DNA from 3 places in the Kitasatospora sp. NPDC051170 genome. Region 2 is predicted to be linked to each of the others. Evidence: riboswitches for the same ligand, from Rfam matches in the RefSeq annotation. Region 2 holds a riboswitch; each other region holds the start of a gene.
What was found. A riboswitch is a leader RNA that binds a small molecule or an ion and turns the genes downstream of it on or off. The one in region 2 is predicted to bind cobalamin.
Positions count from the first base shown of each region.

Region 1: linked by a shared signal. The riboswitch ahead of ACIBCA_RS06600 (FecCD family ABC transporter permease) and the one ahead of metE (5-methyltetrahydropteroyltriglutamate--homocysteine S-methyltransferase) in region 2 are both predicted to bind cobalamin.
Region 3: linked by a shared signal. The riboswitch ahead of ACIBCA_RS34410 (cobalamin biosynthesis protein) and the one ahead of metE (5-methyltetrahydropteroyltriglutamate--homocysteine S-methyltransferase) in region 2 are both predicted to bind cobalamin.

Region 1 is NZ_JBITFA010000002.1:664,470-671,694, reverse strand. It holds gene ACIBCA_RS06620 (amino acid ABC transporter ATP-binding protein) at 1-522, shown strand, start outside; gene ACIBCA_RS06615 (CGNR zinc finger domain-containing protein) at 634-1,221, shown strand; gene sodX (nickel-type superoxide dismutase maturation protease) at 1,274-1,720, opposite strand; gene sodN (superoxide dismutase, Ni) at 1,909-2,304, shown strand; cobalamin riboswitch at 2,412-2,560, shown strand; gene ACIBCA_RS06600 (FecCD family ABC transporter permease) at 2,667-3,722, shown strand; gene ACIBCA_RS06595 (ABC transporter ATP-binding protein) at 3,719-4,498, shown strand; gene ACIBCA_RS06590 (ABC transporter substrate-binding protein) at 4,564-5,577, shown strand; gene ACIBCA_RS06585 (GNAT family N-acetyltransferase) at 5,640-6,116, shown strand; gene ACIBCA_RS06580 (anti-sigma regulatory factor) at 6,306-6,719, shown strand; gene ACIBCA_RS06575 (SigB/SigF/SigG family RNA polymerase sigma factor) at 6,876-7,225, shown strand, end outside.
Region 2 is NZ_JBITFA010000001.1:460,026-467,250, reverse strand. It holds gene ACIBCA_RS02125 (YciI family protein) at 1-16, opposite strand, end outside; gene ACIBCA_RS02120 (hypothetical protein) at 338-1,417, opposite strand; gene ACIBCA_RS02115 (ATP-binding cassette domain-containing protein) at 1,414-2,391, opposite strand; gene ACIBCA_RS02110 (GntR family transcriptional regulator) at 2,443-2,835, opposite strand; gene ACIBCA_RS02105 (DUF2079 domain-containing protein) at 2,984-4,420, shown strand; cobalamin riboswitch at 4,502-4,737, shown strand; gene metE (5-methyltetrahydropteroyltriglutamate--homocysteine S-methyltransferase) at 4,883-7,216, shown strand.
Region 3 is NZ_JBITFA010000023.1:93,919-101,143, forward strand. It holds gene cobO (cob(I)yrinic acid a,c-diamide adenosyltransferase) at 1-526, opposite strand, end outside; gene ACIBCA_RS34400 (putative cobaltochelatase) at 533-2,608, opposite strand; gene ACIBCA_RS34405 (cobyric acid synthase) at 2,605-4,161, opposite strand; gene ACIBCA_RS34410 (cobalamin biosynthesis protein) at 4,162-5,115, opposite strand; cobalamin riboswitch at 5,208-5,340, opposite strand; gene ACIBCA_RS34415 (alpha/beta hydrolase family protein) at 5,509-6,624, shown strand; gene ACIBCA_RS34420 (hypothetical protein) at 6,991-7,225, shown strand, end outside.

The DNA.
Region 1 (7,225 bases), on a different contig from region 2:
CGCGACCGCGAGGTCGCCCTCAAGCGGCGTGACATCGGCATGGTGTTCCAGCGCTTCAACCTGTTCCCCCACATGACGGCCGTCGAGAACGTCATGGAGGCCCCGGTCCAGGTCAAGAAGGAGAGCAAGGCCGAGGCCCGCGAGCGCGGCATGGCCCTGCTGGAGCGGGTCGGACTCGCCGACAAGGCGAAGAGCTACCCCTCGCAGCTCTCCGGCGGCCAGCAGCAGCGCGTGGCGATCGCCCGTGCGCTGGCCATGAAGCCCAAGCTGATGCTCTTCGACGAGCCCACCTCGGCGCTCGACCCGGAGCTGGTCGGCGAGGTGCTGGACGTCATGCGCGGCCTGGCCGAGGAGGGGATGACGATGATCGTCGTCACCCACGAGATGGGCTTCGCCCGCGAGGTCGGCGACGCGCTGGTGTTCATGGACGGCGGCGTGGTCGTCGAGTCCGGCAACCCCCGCGAGGTGCTCGGCAACCCGCAGCACGAGCGCACCAGGGCCTTCCTGTCCAAGGTGCTCTGAGCACGTACGATCGGCGCCCGGCAGGCGGATCCTGCCGGGCGCCGACGTTTTCCCTCTCAAGGTAATAGGCTGGATGCCGTCAGCCCGTTACCGAAACCTGGAAGGACCGCCGTGGAGCTGGCCTCGTACGCCGACCTCGCCGTTCGGCTGGTGAACACCGAGGAGCCCGAGCGCGGCACCGACACCCTGACCTCGGTGGACGCGGTGCGCGCCCTCTTCTCCGACTCCTCCCGGGCCGCCGCCCTGGCGGACGAGTCCGACGTGCCCCGGCTGCGGGCCGTGCGCACCCGGCTGCGCGGCGTCTTCGAGTCCGCCGCCGAGGGGGACGAGATCCGCTCCGTCGACCTGCTGAACAGCCTGCTGATGGAGTACCCCGTCAGCCCGCTGGTCTCCGGCCACGACTTCCTGGACGACGCCGGCCGCCCGCGCTGGCACCTGCACCTGGCCGACAACTCCCCCACCGCCACCGCCCACTTCAGCGCGGTGGCCTGCATGGGCCTGGCCGTCCACCTCACCGAGCTGGGCGCCGACCGCCTCGGCATCTGCCAGGCCGCGCCCTGCCGCAACGCCTACCTGGACACCTCGACCAACCGCTCCCGGCGCTACTGCTCCGACCGCTGCGCCACCCGCGCCAACGTGGCCGCCTACCGCGCCCGCAAGCGCCTGGAGGCCGCGGCGGCGCTCCAGGAGCAGCCCTGAGCAGCCCTGAGCAGTCCTGAGCAGTCCTGAGCAGTCCTAGCCAGGAGAGGCGCTACGGGGTCTCCTCGACCCAGACGCCGAGGCGGCGGGCCAGCCCCGGCAGCCGTACCAGCCGGGAGCCCAGCAGCAGCCGTTCCAGCCGCCGCCCCGGCGCCAGCCAGGCCGGGGCGGGGCGCAGCCGCAGCAGCACCCGGCCGAGGACCAGTTCGTCCGGCACGGCGCCGTAGGAGCGGCTGTCGCTGTCCACGGGGCGGTTGTCGGAGAGCAGCCACCAGCCCTTCGCCCGGCGCTCGGCGGCCCGCTTCACCACCAGCAGGTCCTGCTGGAGGGGGTGCCGGAAGAGCACCACGGCCCCGGGCCTGATCGGCGCCCCGTAGCGGACGAGCAGCTGGTCGCCCTCGCGCAGGGTCGGCACCATGGACGGGCCGGCCACGTCGACCAGCCCGAACGGCAGCGCTCCGCCCCGGGCCACGCCCTCCGCTCCCGTGCTCCGCGCCACGACTCCTCCTCCCGCGCCGACCGCCCCCAGTCTGCCGTACGGACCGTCACCGGTTCGACGTGCGCTTCGACTCGGCCGCGGCCCGTGCGCGACTCGGCCTTTTGCCCTAGGCCCACCGCCCGATCGCGAAACCACGAGGGGGTGGCGGTAGTCTCGGCCGCGGGAAGACGATCTAAGGAAGGACTCCCATGTTCTCTCGTCTGTTTGCACCGCGCGTCACCGCGCACGCCCACTGCGACCTGCCCTGCGGTGTGTACGACCCCGCGCAGGCCAAGCTGGAGGCCGAGTCGGTCAAGGCCACCCAGGAGAAGTACCAGGCCAACGAGGACCCGCACTTCCGCGCCCGCGCCATCATCATCAAGGAGCAGCGCGCCGAGGCCGTCAAGCACCACATCTCGGTGCTGTGGAGCGACTACTTCAAGGCCCCGCACTTCGAGAAGTACCCGCAGCTGCACCAGCTGATCAACGACACCCTCAAGGCCGCCTCGGCCGCGAAGGCGTCGACGGACCCGGCCACCGGCCAGGCCCTGCTGGACCTGATCGCCGAGGTCGACAAGATCTTCTGGGAGACCAAGCAGGCCTGAGCCTGACGCGTCGCCACCCGGCCGCCCCCGTCCGCACCGCCGGACGGGGGCGGTCGTGCGTTCACGGCCGCGCCGACTCGCGCCCCGCCCCACCCCGCCAAACCTGGTAAGGGTTGCCTAGCCTGAGTGGCTGTTATGCTGCCTGGGCGTCCGAGGGAGAAGTCCGGTGAGAGTCCGGCGCTGACCCGCAACGGTGAGCGGAGCCCGTACCCGTACGGCCCCGCCAGCCCGATCGCCCCCGGCCGCTGTACTCCCGACGACTCGCCGTGGACTGCGAGGGGACGGCCCCCTCCGGCGCAGCCCGGCAGGCGGCCCGGCCCGGCGCGCCCCCGGCCCGAGGCAAGGCGCAGCCGCCCGTGACCGTGAGCACCAGCCCGCCCCCACGCCGAACACCCGCCCCGCCCCTCGCGCTCGGGCTGCTCCTCGCCCTGCTGGTCTCGCTGGTCTGCGGGGTCGTCCTCGGCTCCGCCGGGCTGGACGTCCCGCAGGTCCTGCGGCTGCTGGGCGCCGGCCTGACGGGCGGCCGGCTGGAGGCCGACGAGGCGGCCGCGTACGCGATCGTCTGGCAGATCCGGCTGCCGCGCACCCTCCTGGCCGCCGTGGTCGGCGCGGGCCTGGCCGCCACCGGCGTGGCCGTGCAGGCGCTGGTGCGCAACGCGCTCGCCGACCCCTTCGTCCTCGGCATCTCCTCCGGAGCGGCGGTCGGCGCCAACGCCGTGATGCTGCTCGGCGCCTTCGCCGCGCTCGGGATCTGGGCGATATCCGTCTCCGCCTTCGCCTCCGCGCTGGCCGCGATGGTGCTGGTCTACCTCGCCGCCCGCACCGCGTACGGGCTCACCCCGCTGCGGCTGGTGCTCACCGGCACCGCGCTGTCCTACGGGTTCTCCGCCGTCACCTCCCTGATGGTCTTCGCCGCCGACCGCGGCGAGGCCGCCCGGGACGTCATGATGTGGCTGCTCGGGAGCCTCGGCGGCGCGACCTGGGGCTCGGTGCCGATCGCCGCCGCCACCGTCCTGGCCGGGCTGGTGTACCTGGCCTGCGCCTCCGGGCGGCTGGACGCGCTCGCGATGGGCGACGAGACCTCCGCCTCGCTCGGCGTGGACCCGGACCGGCTGCGCCGCGAGCTGTTCGTGGTGACGGCCGCCGTGACCGGCACCGTGGTCGCCGTGAGCGGGGCGATCGGCTTCGTCGGGCTGCTGATGCCGCACCTGGCCCGGATGCTGGTCGGCGCCTCGCACCGCCGGGTGCTGCTCGTCGCGCCGCCGGCCGGGGCGCTGCTGCTGGTCTGGGTGGACATCGCCTCACGGACCCTGCTGGCACCCGCCGAACTGCCCGTCGGGGTCTTCACGGCCGTGCTCGGGGTGCCCGCCTTCCTGCTGATGATGCGCCGCCGCGGCCAGGCCCTGGGAGGGCGATGATGGCGAACCCCGAGGAACTGCTCGTCGAGGGCGTCAGCGTCGAACTGGCGGGCACCAGGCTCGTCCACGAGGTGGGTCTGAGGGCCGCGCCCGGGCAGGTGGTCGGGCTGATCGGGCCCAACGGCAGCGGCAAGTCCACGCTGCTGCGCTGCGTCTACCGGGTGCTGCGCCCGGCGGGCGGGTCCGTACGGCTGAACGGTGACGACCTGCACGCGCTGACCCCGCGCGAATCGGCCCGCCGGGTGGCCGCGCTGACGCAGGAGCACTCGGCCGAGTTCGACTTCACCGTGGCCGAGGTGGTCGTCATGGGACGGCTGCCGCACCGGCGGGGCCTGTCCGGCCCCGGCGCCCACGAGGCGGAGCGCTGCGCGGAGGCGATGCGCCGGGTCGGCGTGGAGCACCTGGCCGAGCGGGGCTTCCTGCACCTGTCCGGCGGCGAGAAGCAGCGGACGCTGATCGCCCGCGCGATCGTCCAGGAACCGAGGCTGCTGGTGCTGGACGAGCCCACCAACCACCTGGACGTCGCCCACCAGTTGGAGGTGCTGGCGCTGGCCCGCGAGGCCGGCCCGACCGTGCTCACCGCGCTGCACGACCTCAACCTGGCGGCGGCCCACTGCGACCTGCTGTACGTGCTGCGCGCCGGCCGGATCGTCGCCTCGGGGCCGCCCGAGGAGGTGCTCCGGCCCGAGCTGCTGGCCGAGGTGTTCGGCGTGCGGGCCACGCCCGTACGGCACCCGCTGACCGGCGCCCTCCAGTTGCTGTTCGACCGCCTCTGAGCTCGCCGGCCGACCTCTGCCGACCTCTGCCGACCTCTGCCGACCTCTCCGGGAGGAGAACCCCCTTGCGTACCAAAGCCCTTGCCGCCGTCACCCTGCTCGCCCTCGGCCTCACCGCCTGCGGCGCCGAGATCGCCCCCGCCGACAGGGCTTCCACCGACGAAGCCTCCGGCTCCTCGGCGCACTACCCGGTGACCGTCGACAACTGCGGCACCGGGCTCACCTTCGCGCAGAAGCCCGCCCGGACGGTCACCAACGACGTCGGCATCACCGAGATGATGTTCGCCCTCGGCCTCGCCGACCGGATGGCCGGCTACGTGATGCCCGAGGACAAGGGGCGGATCGACACCGTCGAGTGGAAGGACGGGTACGAGAGGACCACCTGGCTCTCCAAGAAGGTGCTCACCAAGGAGATCGCCCTGGACGCCAGGGCCGACCTGGTCTTCGCCGGCTGGCACTACGGCTTCGACGAGGGCAGCGGCGTCACCCCGGAGGCGTTCAAGGCCCTCGGCGTGGCCTCCTACGTGCTCACCGAGTCCTGCCGCAGCGGCAAGGGCTCCGAGCGCGGCGTGATGGACCCGCTGGAGGCGCTCTACACCGACCTGGCCAACCTCGGCGAGATCTTCGACGTCCGCGAGCGCGCCGACAGGCTGATCGCCCGCTTCAAGGCGCAGGTCGACGCCGTCCCCAGGCCGGAGCGCCGCCCGTCCGTCTTCCTGTACGACAGCGGGAAGGACAAGCCGTACACGGCGGGCAGGTTCGCCGCCGCGGACGAGATCATCGGCAAGGCCGGCGGTACCAACGTCATGCACGACCTGAACGACTCCTGGGTGACGGCCGGCTGGGAGAGCGTGGTGCAGCGCGACCCCGAGGTGATCGTGATCAACGACTACGGCTCGGTGAGCGCCGAGGAGAAGCGGAACTTCCTCAAGTCCCTGCCCGCGCTGGCCGGCGTCTCGGCGATCAGGAACGACCGGATCTTCGTGATGGACTACGTCGACCTGGTGGAGAGCCCCCGCAACCCGGCGGCGATCACCTCGCTGGCCCGGTTCCTCGGCCATCCGCCGGAAGCCCGCTGAGCTCGAGATCTTCATCGGCCGGGCCCTGGGAGAAGCGGGGCCCGGTCGGTACGCTCGGAGGCATGATCCGCACCGCCGTCGCCAGCGACGTCCCCCTCATCCGCGAAATGATCCGCGATCTCGCGGAGTACGAGAAGGAACCGCAGGCGGCCGTGGCCACCGACGAGCAGCTGCACGAGGCGCTGTTCGGCCCCGAGCCCGCGCTGTTCGGCCTGATCGCCGAGGACGAGGCCACCGGTGAGCCGGTCGGCTTCGCGGTCTGGTTCCTCAACTTCTCGACCTGGCGCGGCACCCACGGGATCTACCTCGAGGACCTGTACGTCCGCCCCGAGGCGCGCGGCGGCGGCCACGGCAAGGCGCTGCTGCTGGAGCTGGCGCGGATCGCCGTGGAGCGGGGCTACTCCCGTGTCGAGTGGTCGGTGCTGGACTGGAACCGGCCCTCGATCGACTTCTACGAGTCCCTCGGAGCCGTCCCGATGGCCGGCTGGACGGTCTACCGGCTCACCGGCGAGGCACTCACCAGGGCCGGGCACCTCTAGCTGAACGACCGGTTCCTGAAGCAACCGGCGCAGTCCGGCAAAGCCCCTGCCACCCTGCGTCGCAATGCCTTACCATGAGTAACTCCCGCACCGTGTGCGGAAGGCATCGACCTCGATGGCGGGAACACCTGGCATCGAACCCCTTCACGGGGTACCAAGGAAGCACAGCACGCCACCCAGGAGGCAAGGGTGTCCCAGATCGACGACGATCTCGGAGTTCAGGACTTCGTGGAGGTCCGGCTGCCCGCGGCCGGGGCCTATCTCTCCGTGCTGCGAACAGCGACCGCCGGGCTCGCGGCCCGGCTGGACTTCACCCTCGACGAGATCGAGGACCTGAGGATCGCGGTCGACGAAGCCTGCGCCATCCTGCTCCAGCAGGCCGTGCCGGGCTCCGTGTTGACCTGCGTGTTCCGCCTGGTGGGGGACGCGTTGAAGGTCACCGTCTCCGCGCCGACCACCGACGGCAACGCCCCCGAGCGGGACACCTTCGCCTGGACGGTGCTCTCGGCGCTCGCCGGCGAGGTCGACTCCTCGGTCGCCGAGGACAAGACCGTCTCCATCAGCCTGCACAAGAAGCGCGGCGGCCCCACCGCCTACCAATAGCCGGCCCCTGAGCAACACCCGTGCAAGGGCCGTCCGCCGCTCCCCCACCGGGGGCGGGGCGGGCGGCTCCCGGTACCGCCCCCGGGCGGTACGACCAACGAGACGAAACCGGGGCCGGCGGCCCCGGTGCTCCCGGAACGGAACGGGGGAATGGCCGTGAGTGATCTGGACCGTACCGGCCTCGCGACGGCGGGCCCTGCCGTACCGACCCAGGCGAGCGTTCCCGGCCTCGCCGCCAACGACGAAGCGCACCCGAAGGACGCCCACCGGATGAGCCAGCCGACCGAGCCGACGTCTGATCCGTCGCACTCCTCGCCGAACCCGCCCGAGCCGGCGGACGAGGCCGGGGAGCCGCACGGCGCGGTGCCCGCCCAGAGCTCGCACCGGTCCGGCGCGCCGGACCGGGAGGCGGCCAGGGCGCTGTTCGTCCGGCTGTCCGCGCTGCCCGAGGGCTCCCCGGAGCGCGTCGAGCTGCGCAACCAACTGGTGCGGATGCACATCCCGCT
Region 2 (7,225 bases):
CCGCGTAGTAGGCCATGGTGTTCGCAGGGCTCCTTGTTCGACGGGCATGGAACAGGTGTGCCCACTCTGCCAGGGACCGGACGCCGGTGAGGGTGTTTCAACGTCGCCGGAGGTCCGCCCGGGTGCGCAGGCGGCTCCGGGAGACCGGCGAATCCGCCCCCCGGACATGACCACGTACCACCTGGACGGGGACGACGACCCGACGCCTTCGCCATCACCTTCGCGGACATCGCCGTCGAGAAGTAGCGGTTCCGGCCACCTGCGTCGTGCGACCGCGCCGTGCCCGGGAACAGGACCCGGGCACGGCGCGGTTTCGGTGTGATCCGAAGGACACGCCCTACCGGACGCGGCGGAGCCAGAGGAAGCAGAAGCCGACCAGTAGCGCGGTGAGCAGCAGCGCGAGCCCGGCCTCCGTCCAGAGCATGGGCCAGTGGGTGGACCGCGGCTGGTAGGTGGTGTACGCCTGGACGACGTCGGGGTGGGCGTGACAGACGGCGTCGCGGCAGAGGATGCGGCCGTCGGGGAGGGTGGTGGTGAAGTCGCTGGGGAGCGGTATGCGGTGGCCGTCGGAGCTGATCAGGCCGTTGTCCAGGATGTCGGCCTCCAGCGGGGTGCTGGTGCCGAGGCGGCCGTTGCCGTACATCATCGTGGCGGGGGCGTCGTTCTCGAGCGCGATCCTGGCGGGGCCCAGCGCCTCCCGGGCGGGGGTGAGGAGGTAGCGCAGGCCGTCGACGGCCAGGCGCAGACCCAGCATCAGCGCCGCCGTGACCGCCATCGAGGCCACCACGCGCCGTACGACCAGGCCGACGGCTGCTCCGAGGGCGACGCCCAGCAGGCTGAAGCCGACCACGGCGGGGCCGGAGGTCGTACGGCTCAGCCAGGTGAACCAGTGGTAGTAGCCGGGCACGGCGAAGCGCCCCTCGATCACGTCGACCCACCAGGTGGAGACGACCGCGAGGACGGTCGAGCCCGCGAGCGTCGCCGCGAGCGGCACGCCGAGGCGGGCGGCCAGCCAGCGGCGGCGGGAGACGGACTGCGTCCAGGCGAGCCGGTAGGTGCCGGTCTCGAACTCGCGGGCCAGCAGTGGCGCGCCGAGGAAGAGCCCGAGGGCGGGCGGCAGGGCGAGCAGCAGCCAGCCGGTGGCCTCCACGGCCGGCTGCCACATCGGGTCGAGCTTGACGGTGAGGTCCCCCGACCGGTTGGTGCACTCGGGCGGGAAGTAGACGGCGTTGCAGTTCTCCAGGTGGTTGGCGTGCACGTAGTGGCTGATCATGCCGCCGAGCACGAGCAGCCAGACGCAGACGGCCAGCAGGACGGCCCCGCCGACGAGCAGGGCGGTGCGCTCCTGGCGGGCGCTCAGCCAGGCGGGGCCGCGCAGCCGGTAGCGGGGGCGTACGAACGTGGTGGCGGCGGTCATCGGGCGGCCGCCTCGACGTGGCGGGGTGCGGCCTCGGACAGCAGCAGTGGTTCGGCGTCGGGGCTGCGCAGGTAGGAGAGCAACAGGTCCTCCAGGCTCGGTACGGTCGCTTCCCAGCTCGGGTCGAGTGGGCCGGAGGGCTGCAGCACGGCGGTGAACTGCCGTCCGGTACGGCGCAGTTCGACGATCCGGTGCCCGGCGAGTCCGTCCGGGGTGGTGTCGGTGCCCTCGTGGGCGCCGACGACCAGCCGGTGGGCCTCGCGCAGCTCGTCCACGTCCCCCGCGAGCCGGACCCGGCCGCCGCCGAGGAGCAGGACGAAGTCGCAGACGCCGTCCAGCTCGGCGAGCACGTGGGAGGAGATGAGCACGGTGGTGCCGTGCTCGGCGGCCTCGGCCATCAGCAGGCCCGTGAGCTCCTGGCGGGCCACCGGGTCGACGTCCGAGAGCGGTTCGTCGAGCAGCAGCAGGTCGGGGCGCTTGCCGAGAGCCAGGGCCAGGGCGACGCGGGTGCGCTGGCCGCCGGTGAGGGTGGCGATCCGGGCGTTCGGGTCGAGCCCGCCGAGGGTGACGATCCGTTCGGCGACGGCCTGGTCCCAGCCGGGGTTGAGTTCGTGGCCCGCGCGCAGCGTCTCGGCGACGGTGAGCCGGGGGTAGAGCGGCTTGTCCTGGCCGAGGAAGGCGACCCGGCGGCGGGACTCGGCGGCGCCCGCGGGCCGTCCGAAGACGCCGACGGCGCCGGTGGTCGGGGCGAGGAGGCCCGCGGCCAGGCCCAGCAGGGTGGACTTGCCCGCGCCGTTGGGGCCGACCAGGGCGCAGATCCGTCCGGCGGGGAGCCGGACGTCGCAGTCGCGGAGCGCCCAGGACCTGCGGTACTTCAGGCCGAGGCCGACGGCCGTGAGGGCGTCCTCGGCAGCGTCCTCGGCGGCGGGTTCGTCAGCGGGTTCGGCGGGACTGGGTATGGGGTGGTCGCTCACCCGGGCTCCTCGTGCAGTGGTGCTGGGGTCGTGCTCGTACGGGTGCTTGTGCTACTCGGTCGGTTCGGCGAAGGCGCCGTCCACGGCCGTGGTGACCAGGGCGGCGACGTCCTCGCGGTCGAGTCCGGCCGCGCGGGCCCGGCGGACCCAGTCGGCGAGCTCGGTGTGCAGGGCGGAGTCCGCGACGGTCTCCGGTTTGGCGAGCGAGCGGCGCACGAAGGTGCCCACGCCCCGGCGGCTGTCGACCAGCCCCTCCCGTTCCAGCTCGCGGTACGCCTTGAGCACGGTGTTGGGGTTGATCGCCGTGGCCTCCACCACCTCCCGCGCGGTGGGGAGTTGGTCGCCCGGGCGCAGCACCCCGAGCCGCAGGGCGCGCTTGGTCTGCTCCACGATCTGCAGGTACGGGGAGAGCCCGCTGTGTCGGTCGATGAGGTACTCGACCACGTTAGACCGCCATTTCACTAGTTATCTAGGGGAATCCTGCCCAGCCGCCCCGCCCGGCGTCAAGCCCGGCTCACGGAGTGGCCTTGACAAGGCGATTGGCGCCGTGATCACCATTCCACTAGTTAACTAGTGGAATGGTGATCATGCGATGATCGACAACCTGCTGGAGCGTCAGCCGCTCGTCCGCCCGGCGGCACCGGCGCCCGCCCCCATGGCCCGCAGGATCGGACCGAACGGGCTGGGCCTGGCCGTGGCCGCGCTGTTCTTCGGCCTGTACGTGCTGCTCTCGATCAGCCGGCACGAGCGGATGCTCAGCGCCGCCTTCGACCTCGGGATCTTCGAACAGGCCGTCCGCGCCTACGCTCACGGCCGGCTGCCGGTGGTCCCGCTCAAGGGCCCCGGCTACGACCTGCTGGGTGACCACTTCCACCCCGTCCTCGCCCTGCTCGCCCCCGCCTACCGGCTCTTCCCCACCCCCGTCACCCTGCTCGTCGCCCAGGCCGCCCTGATGGCGCTCGCCTGCCTGCCGATCACCCGCTGGGCCTACCGGACGGCGGGGCCGAGGGCCGCGCTGGTCCTCGGGTCGGCCTTCGGCGCCTCCTGGGGGATCGTCTCGGCCGTCGCCTACGACTTCCACGAGATCTGCTTCGCCGTGCCGCTGCTCGCCTTCGCCGTCGAGGCGCTGGGGGAGCGGCGCTGGCGGGCGGGGATGCTGTGGGCGCTGCCGCTGGTGCTGGTCAAGGAGGATCTCGGGCTCACGGTCGCGGCCGTCGGCCTGTACGTCGCACGGCGGGGCGGGCGCGGACGGCGCGGGCCCGGGCTGGCCGTGGCGGTGTTCGGCCTCGGGGCGACGGTCGTCGAGACGGCCGTGCTGCTGCCGAGGGCCAACCCGCAGGGCGTCTTCGACTACTGGCAGCAACTGCCGGGCTCCCACGCCGCGTTGCCGATGGCGCTGGTCACGTTCGGCTGGCCGCCCGTGAAGTGGCTGCTGCTGGCGATGCTCGCCGCCCCCGTCGCCTTCGTCGGCCTGCGCTCCCCGCTCGCGCTGCTCTGCCTGCCCACCCTGGCCTGGCGGCTCACCGCCTCCAACGAGCACTACTGGCAGCCGGGTTACCACTACAGCGCGATCCTGATGCCGATCCTCTTCGGCGCCCTGCTGGACGTTCTCACCCGCCGCCCGGGCCTGCGGCGACGCGCACTCGCCGTCTGCGCGGTCGTCGCCGCCGTCACCACCGTGGTGTACCCCCTGCGGGACCTGGCCCTCCCGGGCGGCTGGCACCGGCCCGCCCACGTCCGTACGGCCCACCGCCTGCTCGCGCTGATACCCGACGGCTCCCGCGTCGCCTCCACCAACCGCCTCGCCCCGATCCTGGTCGCCCGCTCCGAGGCCGTCGGCCTGGTCTGCCAAGATCCCGGACCGCTCTCCGCCGACCCGCCCGAGTGGGTCGCGGCCGACGCCACCGACCCGACGGTGAAGTCCCCCTGCGCCCGGGCGTCGACGGAGTCCGCCCTGGCCGCCTACCGCGCCGAGGGCTACCGCACGGTGGCCGAGGAGGATGGCATCCTCGTCCTGCGCCGGCCGTGAGGCGCCCGGAATGACAGGGCGTCAACGCACGCACTCCGCCGAGGATGCGGAATTCGACACCCAGCACCACGGAACCCGATCTATGCTGACGGAGCAGCTGGTTCGCCCTGTCCGCCAGGCAGGCGCGTCGCAAGAGGGAACCCGGTGAAGCCTTTCAACTGGCCAGTCCGGGACTGCCCCGCAGCGGTGAGTGGGAACGACCGCCGTCATACGCACTGGGCCCGGGAGGGTCTGGGAAGCGACGGCCAGTAGGAGGGCCCCCGGTCCGGGGGACGCGCCCGCGAGTCCGAAGACCTGCCCGCTGCCCGCGTGCGACCGATCGCGCGCGGAGATCCCGGTGACCTCGTGGGCGGGTCGGCGTGCACAGCGGACGGGCTCGCCCGGTCCGCCGGTTCAGCACCCCTTCGCGCCTTCGTCCCGTCCCCGGGGACCAGAGGAAACAGGCTCGCGAAGGAGAGTCCCTTGACAGCGAATCCGGCGAAGACAGCGAAATTCACGGCCGCGGCCGCCCGCGCCACCGTCCACGGCTACCCCCGGCAGGGCCGGAACCGGGAGCTCAAGAAGGCCGTCGAGGGGTACTGGAAGGGCACGGTCACGGCCGACGCCTTGCACTCCACGGCCGCCGACCTGCGCCGGGAGAGCCGGCGCCAGCTCGCCGCCGCGGGCGTCGAGGAAGTCCCCACCGGCGACTTCTCCCTCTACGACCACGTGCTCGACACCACCGTCGCGCTCGGCGCGATCCCGGCCCGCCACCGCGCCGCCGTCGCCGCCGACCCCCTGGACGGCTACTTCGCCATGGCGCGCGGCACCCAGGACGTCGCGCCGCTGGAGATGACCAAGTGGTTCGACACCAACTACCACTACCTCGTCCCCGAGTTGGGGCCCGACACCGTCTTCGTCGCCAACCCCGCCAAGGCCGTCGCCGAACTGCGCGAAGCCCTGCTGGCCGGCCACCGGGCCCGGCCCGTCCTCCTCGGGCCGGTCACCTACCTGCTGCTCGCCAAGCCCGCGCCCGGCGTCGCCGAGGACTTCCAGCCCCTCACCCTGCTCGACCGGCTGCTGCCCGTCTACGCCGAACTCCTCGCCGAGCTGCGCACCGCCGGCGCGGAGTGGGCCCAGCTGGACGAGCCCGCGCTCGTCCAGGACCGCACCCCCGCCGAGCTGAACGCCACCGCCCGCGCCTACCGCGAGCTCGGCGCCCTGGCGGACCGGCCCAAGCTGCTCGTCGCGAGCTACTTCGACCGCCTCGGCGCGGCCCTGCCCGTCCTCGCCAAGGCACCGGTGGACGGGCTCGCCCTGGACTTCACCGGCCCGGCCGCCGCGAACCTCGATGACCTGGCGGCCGCCGGAGGGCTGCCCGGCAAGCGGCTCGTCGCCGGGGTGATCGACGGGCGCAACGTCTGGATCAACGACCTGGGGAAGTCGCTGGCCACCCTGGCGACGCTGCTGGGCCTCGCCGGCACCGTCGACGTCGCGCCGTCCTGCTCGCTGCTGCACGTCCCCCTCGACGCCACCGCCGAACGGGAGCTGGACCCGCAGATCGCCCGTTGGCTGGCCTTCGCCCGGCAGAAGGCGTCCGAGGCCGCGCTGCTGGCCCGAGGGCTGCGCGAGGGCACCGCCGCGATCACCGCCGAACTCGCCGCCAACCGCGCCGACCTGGCCTCCCGCGCTGCCTCGCCCGTCACCCGCGACCCGGCCGTGCGGGCCCGGGCCGCCGCCGTCACGGACGCCGACGCCCGGCGGGCGCAGCCGTACGCGGCGCGGGCCGAGGCCCAACGGGCCAGGCTGGGGCTGCCGTTGCTGCCGACCACCACGATCGGCTCCTTCCCGCAGACCACCGAGCTGCGCACCGCCCGTGCCGACCTGAGCGCCGGCCGGATCGACGCCGGGGCCTACCGGGAGCGGATCGAGGCCGAGGTGCGCGAGGTGATCGCCTACCAGGAGAAGGCCGGGCTGGACGTGCTCGTGCACGGCGAGCCCGAACGCAACGACATGGTCCAGTACTTCGCCGAGCAGCTCACCGGCTACCTGGCCACCCGGCACGGCTGGGTGCAGTCCTACGGCACCCGGTACGTTCGCCCGCCGGTCCTCGCCGGGGACGTCTCGCGCCCGCAGCCGATGACCGTCGACTGGTTCCGCTATGCGCAGGGCCTCACCACCCGCCCGGTCAAGGGCATGCTCACCGGGCCCGTCACCATGCTCGCCTGGTCCTTCGTCCGCGACGACCAGCCGCTCGCGGACACCGCGCGGCAGGTCGCCCTGGCGCTGCGCGACGAGGTCACCGACCTGGAGGCGGCCGGGGCGGCGGTCGTCCAGGTCGACGAGCCCGCGCTTCGCGAGACCCTCCCCCTGCGGTCGGCCGACCGGGCCGCGTACCTGGACTGGGCGACGGACGCCTTCCGCCTGGCCACCTCGGGCGTACGGGCGGACACCCAGATCCACACCCACATGTGCTACGCCGAGTTCGGCGCGATCATGACCGCGATCGACGACCTCGACGCGGACGTCATCTCCCTGGAGGCGACGCGCTCCCACATGGAGGTGGCCGGCGAACTGGCCCGGGCGGGCTACCCGCGCGAGGTGGGCCCGGGCGTGTGGGACATCCACTCCCCGCGCGTGCCGAGCACGGCCGAGGCGGTGGAACTCCTGCGGGCCGGGCTCGCCGCGATCCCGGCCGCGCGGCTCTGGGTCAACCCCGACTGCGGTCTGAAGACCCGCGGCTGGGCGGAGACCAGGGCCTCGCTGGAGAGCCTGGTCGGCGCGGCCCGCCGCCTGCGCGGGGAACTCGAGGGCTGAGGCGCGGGA
Region 3 (7,225 bases), on a different contig from region 2:
CGAGTTCGGTCAGCGCCTCGGGCGCGTACCGGCCGGTGATGACGACGTGCTGGCTGCCCGGACGGTCCTTGAGGACCGCCGCGACCTCCTCCGGGTCGATCCACCCCCAGTGCATGGGGTAGGTGAACTCGTCGAGCACGTAGAAGCGGTAGGTCTCGGCGGCGAGGTCGCGCTTGACCTGCTCCCAGCCCTCCTTGGCCGCCTCCTCGCTGGTCATCTCCTGCTCGGCGGAGCGCTGGATCCAGGACCAGCCGGAGCCCATCTTGTGCCAGTCGACGCTGCCGCCCTCGCCGGAGGCGCCGAGCACGCGCAGCGCGTTCTCCTCGCCCACCTTCCACTTGGCGGACTTCACGAACTGGAACACCCCGACGGACCAGCCCTGGTTCCAGGCCCGCAGCGCCATGCCGAACGCGGCGGTGGACTTGCCCTTGCCCGGTCCGGTGTGCACGGCGGTGATCGGCTGCGTACGGCGCTGACGGGTCGTCAGGCCGTCGTCGGGGACGCTCTCGGGGACACCCTTGGGCATGTCGGCTCAGGCCGCCTTTCGCACGGTGGAAACGGAACGGTTCTCGCGGACGAGCGAGGCCACGCCCTCGGCGCGCAGCTCGTCCAGGCTGACGGCGGTGCCGCCGAGCACCCCGGCCAGGGTGCGGGCGAGGCCCAGGCGCACCGGCCCGGACTCGCAGTCCAGCACCACGCTGGCCGTGCCCTGCGCCGCGAACAGCGAGGCGGCGCGCCGGGACTGGGCCAGCGCGTCGCGCCCGCCGGTGGCCCGGCCGTCGGTGACGAGGACGAGCAGCGGGCGCCGGTTCGGGTCGCGCAGCCGCTCGACCCGCAGCACGTCGTGGGCGCGCAGCAGCCCGGCGGCCAGCGGGGTGCGCCCGCCGGTGGGCAGGGACTCCAGCCGGGCCGCGCCGACCTCCACGGAGGAGGTGGGCGGCAGGGCCAGCTCGGCGCCGGCGCCCCGGAAGGTGATCATGCCGATCTTGTCGCGCCGCTGGTAGGCGTCCATCAGGAGGGACAGCACCGCACCCTTGACGGCGCTCATGCGCTGGCGCGCGGCCATCGAGCCGGAGGCGTCCACGACGAACAGCACCAGGTTGGACTCCCGCCCCTGGCGCACCTGTTCGCGGAAGTCGTCCTTGTGCAGGACGAGCGCCCGCCCGTCGCGCCCGCGCGCCACCTGGTGCGGCGCGGCGGCCTGGAGGGTGGCGGTCAGGTGCAGCCGGCTGAGCGTGCCCTGGGGGCGGCGGGCGCGGATGGTGTGCCCGCCGGTGGTCTCGGCGGGGGAGCGGCGGCCCTGGGCGCCGTGGCCGGTGCCCTTCACGGTGAACAGCCGCGTACGGTACGGGTCGTTGGCCGCCACGGGCGCCGACTCCCGCGCGGGGGCGGGGTGTTGGGCGGGCATCGCGGGGACGTCGACCTCCGGGGAGGAGTCGGACGCCTCCGGTCCGCCGCCTTCGACGGGCTCCGGGGCGCCGCCGCCCCCGTCCGGCCCGCCCCCGTCCGGCCCGCCGCCCTCCGGCCCGCCGCCGTCGGGGCCTTCCCCGGGCCCGTCGCCCTCGGGCTCCGGGTCCGGTTCGTCGTCCCCGTCCGCGGCGTGCTCCTCCAGCGTCCGGTCCAGCTGCTCCTCGTCCAACCCCGGCGCGTCGAACGGGTTGCGCCGCCGCCGGTGCGGCAGCGCCAGCTGCGCGGCCTTGCGGACGTCCTCCTCCAGCACCTCCGTACGCCCCGCCCAGGCGGCCAGCGCGACGGCGGTGCGCGCCATCACGATGTCCGCGCGCAGCCCGTCCACCTCGAACGCGGCGCACACGGCGGTGATCTGACGCAGCGCCACATCCGTCAGCTCGACGGACGGCAGCAACTCCCGCGCGGTGGTGATGTGTTCGGCGAGCTCCCGCTCCTGCGCCGCGAACCGCGCCGCGAAACCGGCCGGGTCCGCGTCGTACGCGAGCCGCCGCCGCACGACCTCGGCGCGCTCCGAGGGCTCCCGGGTGGCGGCGATCTCGACGGTGAGCCCGAACCGGTCGAGCAGCTGCGGCCGCAGCTCGCCCTCCTCCGGGTTCATCGTGCCGACGAGCAGGAACCGCGCCGCGTGCCGCACCGACACGCCCTCGCGCTCGACGTACGAGCGGCCCATCGCGGCCGCGTCCAGCAGCAGGTCGACGACGTGGTCCTGGAGCAGGTTGACCTCGTCGATGTAGAGCACGCCCCGGTGCGCCTTGGCGAGCAGCCCGGGCTCGTACGCCTTGACGCCCTCGGCCAGCGCCCGCTCGAGGTCCAGCGAGCCGACGATCCGGTCCTCGGCCACGCCGACCGGCAACTCGACGAGCTGGGACGGCCGTTCGCGAACATCGAAGGAGTCGTGCGGCCCGTCCGGGCACTGCGGGTCGACGGACCCCGGCTCGCAGGCGAAGCGGCAGTCGTCCACGACGGTGATGGACGGCAGCAGCCCGGCCAGCGCCCGCACCATGGTGGACTTGGCGGTGCCCTTCTCGCCCCGCACCAGCACGCCGCCCACGGCCGGGGAGACCGCGTTCAGCAGCAGGCCGAGCCGCAGGTCGGCCATGCCGACGATCGCGGTGAACGGATAGCGGACGTCACTCATGCGTCACTCCCAGTCGTTGCCGTTGTCGTTCCCATGGCCACGGGCGAAGGCGCCCCCGGCGGCAGGAACGGCAGCGATCCGGCCGCCGGCACCCCGCCCTCGATCAGCTTCCACAGCGCGTCGGTGTCCGCGTGCTCCTCGATCAGGTCGCCGAGGCGGTCGAGCCGCGATTCCCGGGCCGCCGCGAAACAGGTGTCCGGCGCGGGGATGAACGCACGCCCCGCCAACTCGGCGACCTCCCGAAGGAGTTCACGGCGGAACCCGTCGTTCTCCAGCGCCCCGTGCCAGGTGGTGCCCCACACCGAGCCGACCCGGCAGCCGTCCAAGAACGGCGAACCACCATCGACCGACACCACCCCGTGGTGGATCTCGTACCCCTCCACCCGCTGCCCGTACGCGGAGCCCACCGGCCGCGCGAGCACCTTCTCCACGCCGAACCGCACCCGCGTCGGCAGCAGCCCGAGCCCGTCCACGGCGCCCGCCCCGGACTCCACCTCGTCCACGATCGAGCCCGCCAGCATCTGGTAGCCGCCGCAGACGCCGAGGACCGGCAGCCCGGCCGCCGCCCGCGCCTTGAGCGCCGGCTCCAGCCCCCGCTCCCGCAGCCAGGCGAGGTCCGCCACGGTGGCCCGGGTGCCGGGCAGCACGACCAGGTCCGCGTCGGCCAGCTCCTCCGGCCGCGTGGCCCAGCGCACCAGCACGCCCGGCTCCTGGGCGAGCGCGTCCAGGTCGGTGAAGTTGGACAGCCGGGGGAAGCGCACCACGGCCACCCGCAGCACGTCGGCACCCAGCGGCCCGCGCCCGTCGGAGGCGCTCCGGTCCACCACCGTCGACAGGTCCAGCGAGTCCTCGGCGTCCAGCCACAGCCCGGGCAGCATCGGCAGCGTGCCGAGCACCGGACGGCCGGTCAGCTCGCGCAGCATCTCCAGCCCGGGCGCCAGCAGCCGGGCGTCGCCCCGGAACTTGTTGACGAACCAGCCGGCCACGTGCCGCTGGTCCTCGGCCGACAGCAGCGCCAGCGTCCCGTACATCGCGGCGAACACCCCGCCGCGGTCGATGTCCCCGACGACCACGACGGGCAGGGCGGCGGCCGTGGCCAGGCCCATGTTGGCGATGTCCCGGTCGCGCAGGTTGATCTCGGCGGGCGAGCCTGCGCCCTCGCAGACGACCACGTCGAAGCGCGCCCGCAGGTCCGCCAGGCACTCCAGGGAGCGCTCCAGCAGGACGGGCTTGCGCTCCCGGTAGTCCAGCGCGCCGACCTCGGCGACGGGCCTGCCGAGCAGCACCACCTGGCTGCGCCCGTCCGCGCCGGGCTTGAGCAGCACCGGGTTCATCGCCGCCTCCGGCTCGACGCGGGCGGCCTGCGCCTGCATCGCCTGGGCACGGCCGATCTCGGCGCCGTCCAGGGTGACGAAGGAGTTCAGCGACATGTTCTGGGCCTTGAACGGCGCGACCCGCACGCCCTGACGGACCAGCCAGCGGCAGATCCCGGCCGTGACCACGCTCTTGCCGGCGTCCGAGGTCGTCCCCGCGACCAGCAGCGCGTTGCTCATCTACCTACCCCTCCACAGCCGCAGGGCCAGGTGCCCCGCGACGGACGTACCCAGCGCCAGCGCGCCCACCCGCCGCGACAGCGTGCAGGCCCGTTCGATGTCGTCGACCGTCACCGGCCGCAGCTCCTCGCCCAGGACGGGCCGGTGCTCCACCCGGGTGCCGTACTGCAGCGTCCCGCCCAGGCGCACGCCCACGGCGCCCGCGAAGGCCGACTCCGCCTGGCCCGCGTTGGGGCTCGGGTGCGAGGAGCCGTCGCGCCGCCAGACGCGCCAGGCCGTACGGGGCTCGGGCGCGGCGGCCACCGTCAGCAGCGCGGTGAGCCGGGCGCCCGGCCAGCCCGCCACGTCGTCGAGGCGGGCGGAGGCCCAGCCGAAGCGGGCGTAGCGGGGGGAGCGGTGGCCGACCATGGCGTCCAGGGTGTTGACAGCGCGGAAGGCCAGCAGTCCGGGCGTCCCGGCGATGGCGCCCCAGGTCAGCGCGTTGACGACGGCGTCGGCGGTGTTCTCGGCCACGGACTCGACCACCGCGCGGGCGATCTGCTGCCCGTCGAGCGCGCTCGGGTCCCGCCCGCACAGGTGCGGCAGCCGCTCCCGGGCGGCGGCGAGGTCCCCGGCGGCGAGCGAGCGGCCGATGGTGCGCGCCTCCCGGGTCAGCGAGGTGCCGCCGAGCACCGTCCAGGTGGCGGCGGCGGCCAGCGCGGCCCGGCCCAGCGGCCGGCGGCCCACCGTACGGTCCAGGGCCAGCGCGCCCGCCGCGACGGTGCCCACGCACAGTGCCGTGTACGCGGCGCCCGCCGCCCGGTCGTCGCGCCACAGCCGCCGCTCGAGGCGGCCCGCGGCGCTGCCGAACAGCGCGACGGGGTGGCCCCGGCGGGGGTCGGCGAAGCGGGAGTCGGCGGCGTAGCCCGCGACGGCGCCCAGCGCGAACGCGGCGGCGCGGGTCAGCGGGCGCATACGACCGGAGAGGGCCTGAAGGTTCGGGCAGCCTGCATCGCGTGGGTGTCCTCACTCAGGGTCCGCGCCCTGGCTCGACGTAACGGCGGCGAGAGTCTCCTGGCTTCCGGGTCGGACGCGCGCCCGGGCCTTCCAGCGGCTTCTGACGGCCCGCCGTGGCGAAATTCCGGGCGTGCTCCCCGGTGACAGTGGCGGGACCGCGCCGGATTCGCACCGGCTTCCTCTCCATGCCTCCGATTGGCCCCGAAATCCCACCACGCCCTCCGACGGGGAGTCAACCGAGGTCACGGAGGGTTTGGTCACACGATCGGCCCGGCCCGGTGGCCGCCCCCACCGGCGGCCGGGTGAACTGGTGCTCGACTCACATCGGGAGCAGCAGAGCGGGGAGTGGATATGCGTTGGGGAACCGCGGCCGTCGTGGCGGCCGCCGCCGTGGGTGCCGGGGCCGCCGCCGTGCTGGTGATCGGCCGCCGGGCCTCGGAGCGGATGGTCCGCCCGGAGACGGTCGTCCTGGAGTCCGGCCCGGTCCACGTCAAGAGCCTCGGCGCCGGCCGGGCCACCTTCACCCGGCGCCCCGAGACCCTGATGCCCGGCCGCTGGGCCGTGGAGTGGGCGGACGGCGGGCACGCCGTGGTCGGGGAGGTCCTCCACGGCGACGAGGAGGGCGTCACCCGCCGCCTGGTCCGCGCCGACCGCGGCACCCTCGCCCCCGGCACCGAGGTCCGCTTCACCCCGCGCGTACTGCTCGGCGACCCGACCGAGGCCCTGGGCCTGCCCTTCACCGAGACCGCCGCCGAGGGAGAACTCGGCGCCCTGCCCGCCTGGTACCTCGGCGGCAAGCGCGGCACCTGGGTGATCCTCGTCCACGGCCCCGGCGCCGACCGCGGCCAGGCGCTGCCCGTGCTCCCCGTCCTCGACCACCTGGGCCTGCCCGCCCTCGCGATCACCTACCGGGGCGACGAGGGCGCCCCCGCCTCCCCGGACGGGCTCAGCCACTTCGGCGAGACCGAGTGGCGCGACGTCGAGGCCGCGATCCGCCTGGCCCTCGACAACGGCGCCGGCAAGGTGATCCTCTACGGCTGGTCGGTCGGCGCGACCATGGTCCTTCAGGCCGCCGCCCGCTCCGCCTGGCCCCACGCCATCCGGGGCCTGGTCCTGGACTCCCCGGTGCTCGACCTCCCCGGCTCCGCCCGCCGCGACGCCCGCCGGGCCGGCCTCTCGAGCACCGCGGCCGAACTCGGCGCGCTCGCCGCCGAAGGCCGTACGGGGGTCGACCTCGCCGACTTCGCCCGCATCGCCGAGGGCACCGACCTGCGGGTGCCCACCCTGCTGCTCCAGAGCCCGGACGACACCGTCGCCCCCCTCGGCCCCGCCGAGCACCTCGCCACCGTCCGCCGGGACGTGGTGAGCCTCAAGCTCTTCCCCGGCGCCGACCACGCGGCCCTGTGGAACTCCGCCCCCGAGCACTACACCGAGCTCCTCCGCCGCTGGTTCACCCCCCTCCTGTAGAGCGCCTTCGGTCACTCGAAGTGACCGTCCGTACGGCCACCGCGACAACCCGGCATGTCCCCGCCACACGTTTCCGGCCAGGCGGTTTGCCTCTGTTGCCCGATCTTGCGGAGGTGCTGTAAGCGCGTGGTCGGTCGTACGGACAACCGGATGTGACAGAAGGCCCGTGCAAGGGGAAGACTGCTCGACGTGACGTCTCGGAACCCGCGCGACCGTGATGCCCCGCTCCAACCGACGATCGGTACCGGTGCGACGGTGACCCGTCTCCCCGGTACGGCCCAGCGGCCCACCGACGGCAGGCCGGGCCGGGCCGCCGTACCCCGTCGGCGAGGGCCCGCCCCGGCCCCCGGGCGAGGCCGGGTTCCGGTGCCCGAGGGCTTCCCCGCACCGGCCGAGCTGGCGCCCCTGGCCCGCCGGATGCTCGTGGACGCCGTCCGCGTCGCCCGCTGGGCCGGCGAGCTGGACGAGGTCGACAAGCGCGGCGAGCTGCTCCCCGACGACGCCCGCGCCGCGGGCCGCGCCCTGGCCATGACGGTCGGCGCGGCGGCCAAGGCGTGGGGTCAGGCGCTGCTGGTCGGCCTGGTGGAGGCCCGGGACGCCG